3 regions of the Bradyrhizobium sp. HKCCYLRH2060 genome follow, and region 1 is predicted to be linked to each of the others. Evidence: predicted binding sites of a transcription regulator. Region 1 holds the regulator's gene; each other region holds the start of a gene.
The links. Region 1 encodes PhoB, which activates phosphate uptake and scavenging genes when phosphate is short. Its sites were predicted from a motif close to TGTCATNNANCTGTCAT; they were not measured.
Positions count from the first base shown of each region.

Region 1 (5,344 bases):
AGCGGCGGGACCTCTCTCGTCCCCTCCCCCTTCACCGCGCCGAGGCACTCTGCGCCGCAATCTCGCGCCGCACGACCGCCTCGAACTGGCTTGAGGGCGCGGCGAACATCAGCCGGGTCTCCTCGTGGAACGCCGAGAAGATGCCGACCACGGCCGGCGTGCCGCCGACCTCGGCCAGGATCGGCGAGCCCGAATAGCCGAAATTGGCGAGGCAATGCACCGTCAGCAGACGGGCATCGCTGGTCATGCCGGCGCTGCAATTGCGCTGGCCGGTCGGCGAATAGCGCCGCTCCTGGCCGTAGCCGATCTCGGAAATGGCGCCAGCCTTGGTCGCAGCCTGCAGTTCCTCGCGCGTCAGCGCCTTGACCGCGACCGGCTTCGACGGCAGCGCATCCTTCAGCACGATCAGCGCCCAATCGGCGGGCGAGCGGTCGAGCGACCATCTGTCGTGCCGGGTCGGGACGAAGTCCGGCGCCACGATCAGCTTGTCGGCGACCGACGATGCCGCCGGCGTGCCCCTGTTCATGCCGGCCAGGAAGCGGACGTTGCCGGGGCTGACCTGCGCGACGCCGTTGAACACGCAATGCGCCGCGGTGAGCACGACGCGCGGCGCGACCAGCGTGCCGGTGCACCAGCCGCCGGTCGAGTATTGCGCGACGGTGACGACGCCGATCGACGACGCCGGCCACGAGGTGGGATCGACGACCTCGCCGATGTGGCGGTCGAGCCCGAGCAGTTGCTCCGGACGCGGAGTGGCGATGCCGGCCTCCGCCGATTCCGGCTTTGGCCGCCAGGCCGCAATGGCGCTCTGGGCCTGGACGCGCTGCGGCTCCGTCAGCTTGACCCTCTGCACGTCGCGGCCGGCCGATCGCACGCCGCTGCGACCCGCCATCACCAGCCAGGCGTAGCCCTGCACGACGTCCTGCTTCACGCCGCGACCGTCGAGCAGCATCAGGCCCAGCATGTATTGCGACTGGGCGAAGCCCTGCGCTGCCGCGCGGCTGAACCAGCGGCCGGCTTCGCCATAATTGCTCGCGACACCTTCGCCGTTGACATAGGCGATGCCGAGATAATGCTGGGCGACGGCGAGGCCCTGATCGGCGGCCTTGCGATACCACGCCAGCGCCTCGGCGGGGTTGCGCGGTTGGCCCCAGCCGAAGGCCTCCATGAAGCCGACGTCGAACTGCGCCCGCGCATCGCCCTTGGCGGCCAGCGGCAGCAGGCGGCGCATCGCCGCGGCGTGTTGTCCGTTTCCCGCCGCGGCGACCGCGTCTTCGAGCTCGGCGGCCGCGGCGCCCGCCGCGCTGCCGAGCAGGACGGCTAGAGATATGATGATGATCTTGATCAAGGGCGTCCGCTGGGACCGAAACATCGTCAGGGGCCGCCGAGCTGACATGATCAAGACGGCGGCGGCGTGGCGGAAAGCGGACCACGATCTCCTCAATCGGGCCCCCTCGCGCCTCACACCTGCTTCATCCTCACGCCCGATCGCCCCTTACACCTGCTCGCTCTTGGCGAAGCGATCATCGAGCGCATAGCCGGCGCCGCGCACGGTGCGGATCGGGTCCTGCTCGCGGCCCGGATTGAGCAGCTTGCGCAGGCGGCCGATATGGACGTCGACCGTGCGCTCGTCGATATAGATGTCGCGGCCCCAGACGCTGTCGAGCAGCTGCTCACGGCTGAACACGCGGCCGGGATGCTCCAGGAAAAACTCGAGCAGGCGGTATTCGGTCGGGCCGAGATCGATCGGCCGTCCCGAGCGCGCCACGCGGCGCTTCTCGCGGTCGAGCTCGATGTCGCCATAGGACAGCACGGTCGCCAGCCGCTCCGGGCTCGCCCGCCGCAGCAGGCCCTTCACGCGCGCCAGCAGCTCCGGCACCGAGAACGGCTTGACGATGTAGTCGTCGGCGCCGGTCGCGAGGCCGCGCACGCGCTCGCTCTCCTCGCCGCGCGCGGTGAGCATGATGATCGGCAATTGCCGGGTCTCGGACCGCGCCCGCAGGCGGCGGCACAGCTCGATGCCGGACAGGCCCGGCAGCATCCAGTCGAGCACGACGAGATCGGGAACGCGCTCCTTCAGCCGTGTGTCGGCCTCGTCTCCGCGCGCCACCGTCTCGACCTCGTAGCCTTCGGCCTCGAGGTTGTAGCGCAGGAGCGTCGTCAGCGCCTCCTCGTCCTCCACCACCAGAATTCGGGCGCCCATGTCAGAACCGTCTCTCTCAGTTGCCGGGGATCGTCGATGCGAAGCTCGTCATGTCGCCCTTCGGGCGCTTGTCCATGATCTGCTGGCCTTCGATCATATAGAAGACGGTCTCCGCGATGTTGGTCGCGTGATCGCCGATGCGCTCGATGTTCTTGGCGCAGAACATCAGATGGATGCAGAACGAGATGTTGCGCGGATCCTCCATCATGTAGGTCAGGAGTTCGCGGAACAGCGAGGTGCAGATGGCGTCGACCTCCTCGTCGCCCTTCCACACCGTCATCGCCGCCGGCAGGTCGTGCGCGGCATAGGCGTCCAGCACCGTCTTGACCTGCGACTGCACCAGGTCGGTCATGTGCTCGAGCCCGCGGATCAGCTTGAGCGGATGGAAGTCGCTCTCCAGCGCCGCGACGCGCTTGCCGATGTTCTTGGCGAGATCGCCGATGCGCTCCAGATCGGTGGCGACCCGCATCGCACCGACGATCTCGCGCAGGTCGACCGCCATCGGCTGTCGCCGGGCGATGGTAAGAACGGCGCGCTCCTCGATGATGCGCTGCAGCTTGTCGACCTCGGCGTCGGTGGCGACCACCTTCTGGCCGAGTGCGATGTCGCGCCGCACCAGCGCATCGACGGAATCGACGATCAGCCGCTCGGCGAGGCCGCCCATTTCCGACACCAGCCGGGTGAGATCCTGCAGATCGCTGTCGAACGCCTTGGCGGTATGTTCACTGGCCATGATGATCTCCTGAAGTCAATGTCGTCGGCGTCAGCCGAACCGGCCGGTGATGTAATCCTGGGTCCGCCGATCGCTCGGCGAGGTGAAGATCTTGCTGGTGTCGTCGAACTCGATCAGCTCGCCGAGATACATGAAGGCGGTCTTGTCGGAGACGCGCGCCGCCTGCTGCATGTTATGCGTCACGATGGCGATCGTATAGTTTTCGGCGAGCTCCTGGATCAGCTCCTCGACCTTGGCGGTCGAGATCGGATCGAGCGCCGAGCACGGCTCGTCGAACAGGATCACCTCCGGCCGGACCGCCACGGTGCGCGCGATGCACAGCCGCTGCTGCTGGCCGCCTGACAGCGACAGGCCCGAAGCGTTGAGCTTGTCCTTGACCTCGTTCCACAACGCGCCGCCGCGCAGTGCCTTCTCGACCCGGTCGTCCATCTCCGACTTGGAGATCTTCTCATACAGCCGGATGCCGAAGGCGATGTTCTCGTAGATCGTCATCGGGAACGGCGTCGGCTTCTGGAACACCATGCCGACCCGGGCCCGCAGCAGGTTGAGGTCGAGCTTGGGATCGAGGATGTTGGTGTTGTCCAGCATGAGCTGGCCCACGGCGCGCTGGCCCGGGTAGAGATCGTACATCCGGTTGAAGATGCGCAGCAGGGTCGACTTGCCGCAGCCGGACGGGCCGATGAACGCGGTGACGCGGTTGGTCCCCAGCGACAGGTTGATGTTCTTCAGCGCGTGGTGATCGCCGTAATAGAAGTTCAGGTTGCGCGCGGTCACCTTGGCTGGGGCTTCCGGCAAAACCTTGCCGTTCAGCGCGGCGGGATTGGGCTGGCTGACGGATACGGACAGGTCGGTCATTTTGCGTTCCTCTCGGCGCCGAGAATGCGTGCACTGACATTCAGGGCGAGCACGGCCAGAGTGATCAGAAGGGCTCCGCTCCAGGCCAGCTGCTTCCAATAGGCATAGGGGCTCTGGACGAAGTTGTTGATGGTGACGGGCAGGTTGGCCATCGTCTTGGAGAGGTTGAGGCTCCAGAACTGGTTCGACAGCGCAGTGAACAGCAAGGGCGCGGTCTCGCCGGCGACGCGGGCGGTGGCCAGCAGCACGCCGGTGATCAGGCCCGAGCGCGCCGCGCGATAGGCGATGCGCCGGATCACCAGCGATCGCGGCAGGCCGAGCGCCGAGGCCGCCTCGCGCAGCGGGTTGGGCACCAGCAGCAGCATGTCCTCGGTGGTGCGCAGCACCACGGGGATGACGATGACCGCCAGCGCCAGCGAGCCCGCAAGCGCCGAGAAGCCGCCCATCGGCACCACCACCGCGCCGTAGATGAACAGGCCGATGATGATCGAGGGCGCCGACAGCAGGATGTCGTTGATGAAGCGGATCACCGAGGTCAGGCGGTCGTTGCGGCCGTACTCGGCCAGATAGGTGCCGGCGAACAGGCCGAGCGGCGCGCCGATGCCGACGCCGATGACCGTCATGATCAGAGAGCCGACGATGGCATTGCGCAGTCCGCCTTCGCTCGAGCCCGGCGGCGGGGTGTCGGCGGAAAACACTTGCAGGCTGAGGCCGGCGAGGCCGTTATAGAACAGCGTGAACAGGATCAGCGCCAGCCAGGTGACGCCGAACAGCGCGGCGGCGACGCAGAGGCCGCGGATCACGATGTCCCTGCGGCGTCGGCGCGCATAGATCGGATTGACCGGCGTATCGGCGGTGAGCGAATCTGCGCTGGACATGGCTTATTTTCCCGCCTTTGCTTGGAGCCGCATGAGCATCAGGCGCGCGCTCGCCAGCACGAAGAAGGTGAGCACGAAGAGCAGCAGGCCGAGTAGGATCAGGCTCGACTGGTGCAGGCCGTCGCTCTCCTGGAACTCAGAGGCAATGGCGGCCGAGATCGTGGTGCCCGGCGCGAAGATCGACGATGAGATCCGGAACGAGTTGCCGATGATGAAGGTCACCGCCATCGTTTCGCCGAGCGCACGACCCAGCGCCAGCATGACGCCGCCGATGACGCCGACACGGGTGTAGGGAATGACGACGCTGCGCACGACCTCCCAGGTGGTGCAGCCGACCCCGTAGGCCGCTTCCTTCAGCACCGGCGGGACGGTCTTGAACACGTCGACCGAGATCGAGGTGATGAAGGGCAGCACCATGATCGCCAGGATCAGCGAGGCGTTGAACAGACTGAGATAGGACGGCGGACCGGCGAAGATGTCCTGCAGCACCGGGATGCCGGAGCAGAGATTGATCATGAACGGCTGGAACGTGTAGGCCAGGAACGGGCCCAGAACGAAGAAGCCCCACATGCCGTAGATGATCGAGGGAATGCCGGCGAGCAGCTCGATCGCAATGCCGATCGGACGGCGCAGCCATTGCGGGCACAGCTCGGTGAGGAAGATCGCAATGCCGAG
Region 1 is NZ_JBNPUK010000012.1:59,607-64,950, reverse strand. It holds gene ACQR10_RS22590 (trypsin-like serine protease) at 32-1,348, opposite strand; gene phoB (phosphate regulon transcriptional regulator PhoB) at 1,496-2,203, opposite strand; gene phoU (phosphate signaling complex protein PhoU) at 2,220-2,936, opposite strand; gene pstB (phosphate ABC transporter ATP-binding protein PstB) at 2,967-3,791, opposite strand; gene pstA (phosphate ABC transporter permease PstA) at 3,788-4,669, opposite strand; gene pstC (phosphate ABC transporter permease subunit PstC) at 4,673-5,344, opposite strand, start outside.

Region 2 (5,344 bases), on a different contig from region 1:
CCAGCCGGATCGCGCCGGGGTCCGCCCGATCAGAGCCTTGTCACAGGCCGTTGCCGGAGGGGCTCGGACCTGTCCCGATCCCCCGGTGGCTGGTGCGATGGTAACCATGACGCAGATGTCACCCCGGGCGGACAAGAAATTTGCTACAGTTCAGCTCTATCGAAGGACGACGTGGCCAGACGAAGCCACCTGTGGCATCGCCCGGGCCCAGGACCACCGGAGGACAGAATCTGGTAGATGCTCAGACCACGCCAGCGCAGCGCTCACGGATGCGCCCTGCCGTGTTCATCGTCATCGCCGGGATCCTTGCGGTCGTCGGCGCTTTGACGGGTGCCTACTATTTTGCGATGCGTCCCGTGGTGCTCAAGATCGCGGTCGGTCCGCCCAACAGCGACGACCTGAAGGTCGTCCAGGCCCTGACCCAGGCCTTTTCCCAGTCGCACGCCTCCGTCAGGCTGCGGCCGGTTCCGACCGAGGGCGCCGCCGAGAGCGCGCAGGCGCTGGCCGCCGCCAAGGTGGATCTTGCGATCGTGCGGGGTGACCTCGAGGTCCCAAAGAACGCACAGGCGGTGGCGACGCTGCGCAAGAACGTCGTCATCCTCTGGGTGCCCTCGTCCGGCAAGGGCAAGAGCCGCAAAGGTGGCGCCAAGATCACGAAGATCTCGCAGCTCGCGGGCCACAAAGTCGGCATCATCGGCCGGACGCCGGCGAACGCGAACCTGCTGAAGGTCATCCTGCGCCAATATGGCGTCGACCCCAGCAAGGTCGAGATCGTCCAATTCCCGATCACCGAGGCCGCCGAAGCGGTCCGAAGCCAGAGGGCCGATGTCTATCTGGCGGCCGGTCCCATCAACAGCAAGATCACGGCGGATGCGATCGCCGCCGCCACCAAGGAAAGCGGGCCTCCGACGTTCCTGGCCATCGATTCCGCCGCAGCCATCGCACAGAACCATCCCGAATACGAGGCCACCGAGATTCCGGCCGGCGCGTTCGGCGGGGCGCCCGATCGCCCCGAAGATGAAGTGAAGACGATCAGCTTCAATCACCACATCGTGGCACGCAAGGGCCTCACCGACTCGACGGTCTCGACGTTCACGCATCAGCTGTTCTCGGTGCGCCAGCAATTGCTGTCGGAATTTCCGCTTGCCGCCAAGATCGAGACGCCGGACACCGACAAGGACGCGGCGATCCCCGCTCATCCCGGCGCGGCGGCGTTCGTCGACGGCGAGGAGAAGACCTTCCTCGACCGCTACAGCGACTACATCTGGTGGAGCCTGATGGCGCTTTCGGCGATGGGTTCGGCCGGTGCGTGGTTCGCCGGCTATCTCAAGCGCGACGAACGCACCATCAACACCTCGCTGCGCGATCGTCTGCTGGAGATGATCACCATCGCGCGCAGGAGCGATTCGACCGAGGAGCTCGACCAATTGCAGAGCGAGGCCGACGAGATCCTGCGCAACACGCTGACCTTCTTCGAGGACGGTGCGATCGAGCACGCTGCGTTGACCGCGTTCAACATCGCGCTCGAGCAGTTCCACAACGCGGTGGCCGATCGCAAGCTCATCCTGATGAGCATGCCCGCCAATCTGCAGCGAACCGGCGCGCAGTTGCGTGCCGCCGGCACCTGAGGTCGGACCACGCTTGCGCTGCGGCCGTGTCACGCGGCGGCCGGGGCGCGATTGTAATTCCAGCGTCATCAATCTTTCCTAGGTCTGCCGGGCCGTGACTCGCGCCTGCTCCCGCGCGCGATCCGACCAGGAGATCCGCATGACGCTTCGCATTCCTCGACCGCACACAGCCCTGTCCCGCCGCCGCTTCCTGTCGACGGCCGCCGCAGCCGGCGTCACGACGCTGGCGATGCCCTATCTGAGCCGCGCCGCCGACCGGCCGCAGATCACGCATGGCGTGCAGTCCGGCGACGTCGGCATGGATGGCGGCGTGGTCTGGGCGCGTGCCGATCGGCCGTCGCAGATGCTGGTCGAGGTGGCGACCACCGAATCGTTCAAGGACGCGCGGGCGCTGCCACCGATCGCCGCGCTTCCGGAGAGCGACTTCACGGCCAAGATGCTGATCGAAGGCCTGCCGAGCGGCCAGGACATCTTCTACCGCGTCAAGTTCCGCGACCTGTCGCATACCGCGGTCGAAAGCGAGGCCGTGGCCGGCCGCTTCCGCACCGCGCCCGGCAACAAGCGCGACGTCTCGTTCGTCTGGGGCGGGGATGTGGCGGGGCAGGGCTGGGGCATCAATCCCGATGATGGCGGCATGTTCACCTTTGCGACGATGAAGAAGCACCGCCCGGATTTCTTCCTGCATTCCGGCGACACCATCTATGCCGACGGCCCGATCAAGTCCGAGGTAAAGCTGCCGGACAACAAGGTGTGGAAGAACCTCACCGTGGAAGAGAAGGCCAAGGTCGCCGAGACGCTCGACGAATTCCGAGCCGCCCACAAATACAATTTCCTCGACGAGAACGTTCGCGCCTTCAATGCCGAGGTGCCGATCTTCGTGCAGTGGGACGATCATGAGGTCACCAACAACTGGTCGGCTTCGAAGGAGCTGCCGGCGAGCTACAAGGAGCGCAACATCCAGCTGCTCGCGGCCCGCGCGGCGCGCGCCTTCCACGAGATGTATCCGATGCGCGAGAGCATCATCGAGCCGGGCCGCGTCTATCGCACCATCAACTACGGTCCGCATCTCGACGTGTTCGTGCTCGACGAGCGCAGCTACCGCGGCGCCAACGGTCCCAATCTCGAGGACAAATATGGCCCGGCGTCCTACTTCATCGGGCCGGAGCAGATGCGCTGGCTGAAGCAGGCGCTGCTCAATTCGCGCGCGACCTGGAAGGTGATCGCCTCCGACATGCCGCTCAGCATCATCGTCTATGACGACGCGGCCAACAAGAAGGGCTCGGAAGCCATCGCCCAGGGTGACGGCCCGGCGCGCGGCCGCGAGCTCGAGATTGCCGAGATCCTGCGCTTCATCAAGACGGCGCCGATCCAGAACACGGTGTGGCTGACGGCGGACGTGCACTACGCGGCCGCGCATTATTACGATCCGAACAAGGCGCAGTTCCAGGACTTCGAGCCGTTCTGGGAGTTCGTCTCCGGTCCGTTGCATGCCGGCACCTTCGGTCCGAACGAGCTCGACAACACCTTCGGCCCCGAGGTGCGCTTCATCAAGGCGCCCGGCCTCGACAAGCAGAACCTGCCGCCATCGGCCGGGATGCAGTTCTTCGGCCACGTCAAGATCGAAGGCGCAACGGGCCAGATGACCGTGACCCTGCGGGATCGCGCCGACGTCGCGCTGTGGTCGACCACGCTCGATCCGAAGCTCGGCTGAGGTCTTGTTGCTCGGCGGCAACACGATCGCGTGCTGCGACGGCAACTAATCGCGTCGCCGCAGCACGGCCTCCAGCGCCTCGGTCGGGCACGGCTTCGGCAGCCGCGGCCGGTCGGCGAATGCGGCCGGCACGCGGTCGGCGCCATAACCGGTCGAGAATGCGAAGGGAATGCCGAGCGCCGCCAGCCGCTCGGCAATCGCAAAGCTCTTCTCGCGGACCAGGCCGACATCGAGGAGTGCGAATTGCGGGACACGCTCGGCGATCATGGCGAGCGCGGTGGCGACGTCGGCTGCGATCCTGATGTCGGGAACGCCGAGGTCGGTGATCGTGTCTTCCAATCCGAGCGCAATGATGGGGTCGTCTTCGACGACCAGCACATGCTGATAGAACTCGGGCACGCCTGATTGCGAGCTGGTCATGGGATCTGCGGGTTCCAGGAGGAGGGACGGACCCCGCGGCCGGCGCCTCCTCTCGAGCGCGCTGGCGGGTTCCTGGAACCAAGGCAGCATATCAGAGTTCCTCTGTCGGTGCACTTGTGAACACAAGGAGCACGGATCACGCACATGCGTTGCGCACGGGGGATGACGATGCTGAGCCAGGGTGTGACCACGCTGAGCCGGGAACGGCCCTACAACAACCTGCTGCGGCGGCTCAGTCCGGCCGACTACGCGCTGATCTCGCCGAATCTGGTCGAGGACACGGCAACGCCGAACGAGCTGCTCTACAGTCCGGGCGACGACGTGCAGATCGTGCATTTTCCCTGCGGGCCGGCGCTGACGTCCTATCTCGTTCCCAATGAGGACGGTCGCGACGTCGAGACCATCCTGGTCGGCCGCGAGGGCGCCGTCGGCGGGATCGTCAGCGAGGGCTTCCTGCCCGCCTATACGCGGATCGTCGTCAAGTTCGGCGGCCCGTTCGCCCGGCTGCCGTTGTCCCGCCTGGCGGCCGCCAAGCTGCAATCCAAGACGCTGCGCAACGTGTTCGCGCGCTACGCCGATTGCATGCTGGCGCAGATGTTCCAGTCGACCGCCTGCAACGCGATCCATTCGATCGAGCAGCGCACGGCGAAGTGGATCGTGGCCGCGATGGACCGCACCGATGGCGAGCCGATCGTGCCGCTGACGCATGAGCAGCTGGCCACCCTGCTAGGCGTCGGCCGCAGCTACGTCAGCCGGGTTGTCCAGACCTTCAGGGCCGAGGGCATTCTCGAAACCCGCCGCGGCGCCTTCATGGTGCGGGACTTCGACGCGCTGAAGCGCCGTTCCTGCCTGTGCAACGAGGCCGTGAAGACCCATTTCGAGGAGGTCCTGCGCGGTGTCTATCCGACCGAGCAGGCCGAGGCGGGCTGAGCCCGCAGGCGCTCTCGATTCCCTGCGCATAGGCGCAGCCGACGGCTTCGGCCATGAGCTGGCCGGTGCTGGTCCTCGTGGGGATCGCCGGTCGGGGCGGTTGGATTCGTCTCGTCTACTGCGCCGCCCGGCAGCGTGCAGGCGCGAAACGGGCAGCCAGCCGCCCGGAAACTGCTCCTCGCTCCTGAAAGCAGTCATTGTTTTTTGGCATTTTCTGCCTATATTGCGCCGCAACGCGCGAGGTCTGCCCGGTCGATTGGCCGGGCTTCCTATTTGGGGCTGCCGGCCCCTGCCGCCGAACGAGTTTCGCGAGCGCGCGTCGCAAAGCTAACAGCTTGATTCGACTATCATAAAGCGCGCGCCCCGCCGGGGACAGAGCACGGGCTCTTGAGAAAGCTTAGAAGACACCGACCATGAACCTCCGTAACATCGCTATCATCGCCCACGTTGACCACGGCAAGACGACCCTGGTCGACAAGCTGCTGCAGCAATCCGGTACCTATCGCGAAAACCAGCGTCAGGTTGAGCGCGCGATGGATTCGAACGATCTGGAGCGCGAGCGCGGCATCACCATTCTGGCCAAGTGCACCTCGGTGCAGTGGAAGGATACCCAGATCAACATCGTCGACACCCCCGGCCACGCCGATTTCGGCGG
Region 2 is NZ_JBNPUK010000001.1:601,250-606,593, forward strand. It holds gene ACQR10_RS02615 (TAXI family TRAP transporter solute-binding subunit) at 282-1,628, shown strand; gene ACQR10_RS02620 (alkaline phosphatase D family protein) at 1,768-3,339, shown strand; gene ACQR10_RS02625 (response regulator) at 3,385-3,759, opposite strand; gene ACQR10_RS02630 (Crp/Fnr family transcriptional regulator) at 3,928-4,689, shown strand; gene typA (translational GTPase TypA) at 5,103-5,344, shown strand, end outside.
Region 2: the regulator PhoB is predicted to act here: its motif matches at 1,681-1,697, upstream of ACQR10_RS02620 (alkaline phosphatase D family protein).

Region 3 (5,344 bases), on a different contig from region 1:
GTGTCGATGATGCCGAACGTCTCGAAGAAGGCGTAGACGATGTTGATCACCAGCAGGAAGAAGATGGTCGGCGACAGCAGCGGGAAGGTCACGGTCCAGAACCGCCGCATCGGCCGTGCGCCATCGATCGCGGCGGCTTCGAGCACGCTCTTGGGGATGCTCTGCAGCCCGGCGAGGAAGAACAGGAAGTTGTAGGAGATCTGCTTCCAGGCGGCCGCGAGGATGATCTGCAGCGCCGCCTGGTCACCGTCGAGCAGCGGATTCCAGTCGATGCCCATGGCGCGCAGATAGCGCGAGATCACGCCGAGCGAGGGATGCAGCATGAAGATCCAGAGCACGCCCACCACCGGCGGCGCCACGGCATAGGGCCAGATCAGCAGCGTCCGGTACAGCGTCACGCCGCGCAGCGGCTTGTCCGCCATGACCGCGAGCAGCAGCGCGACCGACAGCGACGAGAATGCGATGGCGAAGGAGAAGCCGAAGGTGCGGAGAATGGCTTCAAAATAGTCCGGCTGGCTGAGCAGGTCGGCGTAGTTCTCGAACCAGACGAAGCTCGTGGACAGGCCGAACGCGTCCTGCAGCAGGAACGACTGGATGACGGCCTGGATGGCGGGCCAATAGAAGAAGATCAGCACGATCGCGAGCTGGGGAGCGACCAGCACGAACGGCAGCAGCTTTGACTGGAAGATGGCGTTCTTCTGCATGATCGGTCGGCGAGCCGGCAGGCCGCGGGTGGCCTGCCGGCTCTTGGCCTTATTTCACGGCCGTCTTTTCGAACTGGCGCAGCATCTGGTTGCCGCGCTCGACGGCGGCGTCCAGCGCCTGCTTGGCGGTCTTCTTGCCGGCCAGAGCCTGCTCGATCTCCTCCGACCAGACGTCACGCAGCTGCACCATGTTGCCCAGGCGCAGGCCGCGGGAGTTCTCGGTCGGCTCCTTGTTGGTCAACTCGAGCAGCGGGGTCTCCAGATAGGGCTGATCCTTGTAGAAGCCCTCGGCCTTGGCCTTGGCATAGGCGGCCTTGGTGATCGGCAGATAGCCCGACGCCTTGTGGATGTAGACTTGGCGGTCGGTGTCCGAGAGGAAGGTCAGGAACTTGGCGACGCCCTTGTACTCATCGGCCGACTTGCCGCCCATGACCCAGAGCGAAGCGCCGCCGATGATCGAGTTCTGCGGCGCGCCCTTCACGTCGGGGTAATACGGCATCGGCGCGGCGGTGAAGGCGAACTTCGCCTGCGCCTTGACGTTGCCGAAGAACGCCGACGAGGTCAGGTAGATCGGGCATTCGCCCGAGGTGAAGCGGCCCTCGCCGGTGTTGGTGCGGCCGGCGTAGTCATAGGTCTTGTCCTTCTGCAGCTCGACCAGGTTTTCGAGATGCTTGACCTGCAGCGGACCGTTGAACTCGAGCACGGTGTCGAAGCCGTCGAGGCCGTTGGCCTTGCTGGCGAGCGGCACGTTGTGCCACGCGGAGAGCTGCTCGAGATTGACCCAGGTCACCCACGAGCCGGAGAAGCCGCAGGTCGGGTGGCCGGCCGCATGGAGCTTCTTGGCGGTCTCGAACAGCTCGGGCCAGGTCTTCGGGATCTCGGCGTTGACCTTCTTCAGCTCATCGAGATTGACCCACATGACGGTGGAGGACGAGTTGAAGGGGAAGGACAGCATTTCGCCCTTCGAGGTCGAATAGTAGCCGGTGATGGCCGGCAGGTAGCTCTTGGGATCGAACTTCTCGCCGGCGTCCTGCATCAGCTTGTAGACCGGCTTCACGGCGCCGGTGGCGGCCATCATCGTGGCAGTGCCGACCTCGAACACCTGCATGATATGCGGCGCATTGCCGGCGCGGAACGCGGCGATGCCGGCATTCATCGTGTCGGCGTAGTTGCCCTTGTAGGTCGGAACGACCTTGTAGTCGGTCTGCGAGGCGTTGAAATCGTTGGCGAGCTTGACGATGACGTCGTTGTTGGCGCCGGTCATCGCGTGCCACCACTGAATCTCCGTCACCGCGTGTGCGGGTGCGGCGGCGCCAAGGACCAGCGTGGCTGCCGCAGCGGCGGCTGTCCAGAATTGTCGAAGTGACATTAAAAAAATTCCTCCCATGGAACGTCATCGGCGTCGCGGCCGTAGCAGCGCGAGATGACAGTTTTGTGAATGTATAACCGGTTGGATCGTCAGCGGAAAGCGCGTTCATCGCCGCGGAACGCAGCGACTTGCGGGAGACGGTAGCGGCGCCGGGGTGATGCCCGGGCGGCGCTAGCGTTGGGAGACGACAGGCCGATGGCTCCTCAGCGCTTGCGCTCGGCGCAGACCGTGCCCTCGGACAGCAGGGCCTGGATCTCGTGCTCCGAGTAGCCGAACTCGCTGAGCACCTCCTGCGCGTGCTGGCTGTACTTCGGCGGGATGGAGCGCAGGCTCGGCTTGGTGCGTTCGAGCCGGATCGGCGACGCCACGCCCTTGTACCAGTCCTTCTCGATGACATCGCCGCGATAGATCGTGTGCGGATTGGTCAGCGCCTGGTCGATCTTCTGCACGGGTCCTGCCGGCAAACCGGCCGCAAGCAGGCGGTCGCACAGCGGCTCCGCCTCGAATTGGCTGAACACGGCGGCGAGCTCGGCGCGCAGTGCCTCGCGATTGGCGACGCGATCCTTGTTGCGGGCGAAGCGCGGATCGGTGCCGAGTTCCGGCCGGCCGATTTCCTTGGCGAGCTTGCGGAAGGTGCCGTCATTGCCGACGCCGATGAAGATATCGTCGGTCCTGGTCGGGAAGATCGCATAGGGCACGAGGTTCGGATGCTCGTTGCCGGTCAGCGACGGCGGCTTGCCATGCATGAAGTAGTTTGCGGTATGCGGATGCATGATCGCGAGGCCGGTCTCATACAGCGTGACCTCGAGGAACTGACCGAGCCCAGAACGCTGCCGTTCCGACAGCGCCATCAGGATGCCGATCGCGGCATAGAGGCCGGTCGTGATGTCGACCAGCGGCACGCCGATCCGCATCGGCCCGCTTTGCGGCGAGCCGGTCGCGGCGATCATGCCGGTCATCGCCTGGATGATCGCGTCATAGCCGGGATTGCCGCCGCGCGGACCGTCGGCACCGAAGCCGCAGATGCGGCAGTGCACCAGCTTGGGGAATTTCTCGCGCAGCGTGTCGCTGCCGATGCCCCACTTCTCCAAGGTGCCGGGCTTGAAGTTCTCGATCAGCACGTCGGCGGTCTCAAGCATCCGCATCAGCACGACGCGGCCGCCCTCGGACGCGAGATCGAGGCCGATCGAGCGCTTGTTGCGGTTGATCCCGACGAAATAGGCCGCGTCCTCGTCGTGGAACGGAGGGCCCCAGTCGCGCACTTCGTCGCCGGCCGGCGGCTCGACCTTGATCACGTCGGCGCCGTGATCGGCCAGGATCTGCGTGCAATAGGGCCCGCCGAGCACGCGCGTCAGATCGATCACGCGCAGTCCGGCCATGGCGCCGGGAGCAAATTGAGGTGTCATCGGATGTCGCGAGGTTGGTTTCAGCTCGCGATCATTAAGCATTGCTGCGGCGGTGGCGCAAACGGGGGCTGCCATGCGGCAGGACAACGGAGGTCGTCCTGCCGCACGACGGAATTGAAGCTCAGACGACGGTCAGCTTGACGTCGACATTGCCGCGCGTGGCGTTGGAATAGGGGCACACCTCATGCGCCTTGGCGACCAGCGCCTCGGCGTCAGCCTTGGCGAGGCCGGGCAGAGAGACGGCGAGCTCGACGGTGATGCCGAAGCCGCCTTCCGAGCGCGGCCCGATGCCGACGGTGGAGGTCACCGACGTGTCGGCGGGAACCTTCGGGCCGCCCTGCGAGCCGACGAACTTCATCGCGCCGATGAAGCAGGCGGCGTAGCCGGCCGCGAACAGCTGCTCGGGATTGTTGCCGGCGCCGCCGCCGCCACCGAGCTCCTTCGGGGTGGAGAGCTTGACCTTGAGCGAGCCGTCGAGGGTCGCCGCCTCGCCGTCGCGGCCGCCGGTGGCCTTGGCGCTGGTCGTGTAGAGCACGTTCACGGACATGGAGTGTCTCCTGGTTGGACGAATTCAGTGAGTCCATATTGCACACAATTAGATTGTGCGCAATATAATTGTTCGGTAGAAAATTCGTGATCGGTGCGCCGGGCCCGTTGTCGATGCGAGGCGTGCAGGCTCAAGATGCCGATAGGATCGACCTGTGGTGACCTCGATGCGAAAGAAGTCCGCGGCAGACCTGCCGCTCCAGCTCGGCAACCAGCTCTGCTTCGCCGTCTATTCGACCGCGCACGCCTTCAACCGCGTCTACAAGCCCCTGCTCGACCGCCTTGGCCTGACCTATCCGCAATATCTGGTCATGCTGGTGCTGTGGGAGCAGGACGGCCTGACGGTGAAGGACATCGGCGCGCGGCTGTTCCTCGATTCCGGCACGCTGACGCCGCTGCTGAAGCGGATGGAGGCTACGCATCTGGTGAAGCGGACCCGGTCGGCCGAGGACGAACGGCAGGTGCTGGTCACCCTGACGAGCCAGGGCGCGAGCCTGCGCGACAAGGCAAGAGCGATCGTGCCGCCGGCGATCCTGGACGCAACGGGATGTTCGATCGCGGAGCTCACGGATCTGCACGGCAAGCTGGTGAAGCTGCGGGAGCGGCTCGATGCGGCGGCGGAGGGGTGAGACGTCCCGCCAGATCAGCCTCGGAGCACCGCATCGTTAGAGGCGCTTCTTCGCAAACGCCCGACCTGAGCCAGATTTGAGATACTTCTCGAAGGCGAAGGCCTGCTTCACGTCGTTGAAAGCGATGTAAGTCTTGAGCCGCCACGGCCGAAACTTCGAGGTGTGCGGGACTTCGCCTGCATTGTGCTTCGCGACCCGAGCCGGGACGTCGTCTGTGATGCCGGCGTAGAAGTGCTCGCCATCGAGGCTTTCGAGGATGTAGACAAACTTCATGGCAGGCCGCCCCGACCCTTCTAGGTACGATTGTGGCAGGCGATGCCGCTTAGGGTCTACAGCTTCGGTCGAATGAGCAGTTCGAAGGAGGTGGCCTTATCGCCCGGAGCCCAGGTCCGCCTTCGCCCTTCGGGCTATGGCGCGACAGCCCTCGCACGCTTCGCGCAATTGGCGGATTAGGGTGGCTTGCCGAGCCGAAGCTCGCGAAGCGACGGAGAGGGGGGGTATCGTCGTGCGGAGCGAAGTCCGCCTTCGCCTTCCCGCCTCCGCCAAAGAGGGCTCCGGCGTCCAGGCTACGGCGCGACAGCCTTCGCTCGCTTCGCTCAATTGGCAGATTGGGGTGGCTTGCCGAGCCGAAGCTCGCGAAGCGAGCGAAGGCTGGTGGAGCCAGGCGGGATCGAACCGCCGACCTCTTGC
Region 3 is NZ_JBNPUK010000001.1:451,493-456,836, reverse strand. It holds gene ugpA (sn-glycerol-3-phosphate ABC transporter permease UgpA) at 1-704, opposite strand, end outside; gene ugpB (sn-glycerol-3-phosphate ABC transporter substrate-binding protein UgpB) at 754-2,073, opposite strand; gene ACQR10_RS01925 (CaiB/BaiF CoA transferase family protein) at 2,277-3,479, opposite strand; gene ACQR10_RS01920 (organic hydroperoxide resistance protein) at 3,601-4,026, opposite strand; gene ACQR10_RS01915 (MarR family winged helix-turn-helix transcriptional regulator) at 4,193-4,654, shown strand; gene ACQR10_RS01910 (GIY-YIG nuclease family protein) at 4,691-4,927, opposite strand; tRNA gene ACQR10_RS01905 (tRNA-Ala) at 5,307-5,344, opposite strand, start outside.
Region 3: the regulator PhoB is predicted to act here: its motif matches at 2,128-2,144, upstream of ugpB (sn-glycerol-3-phosphate ABC transporter substrate-binding protein UgpB).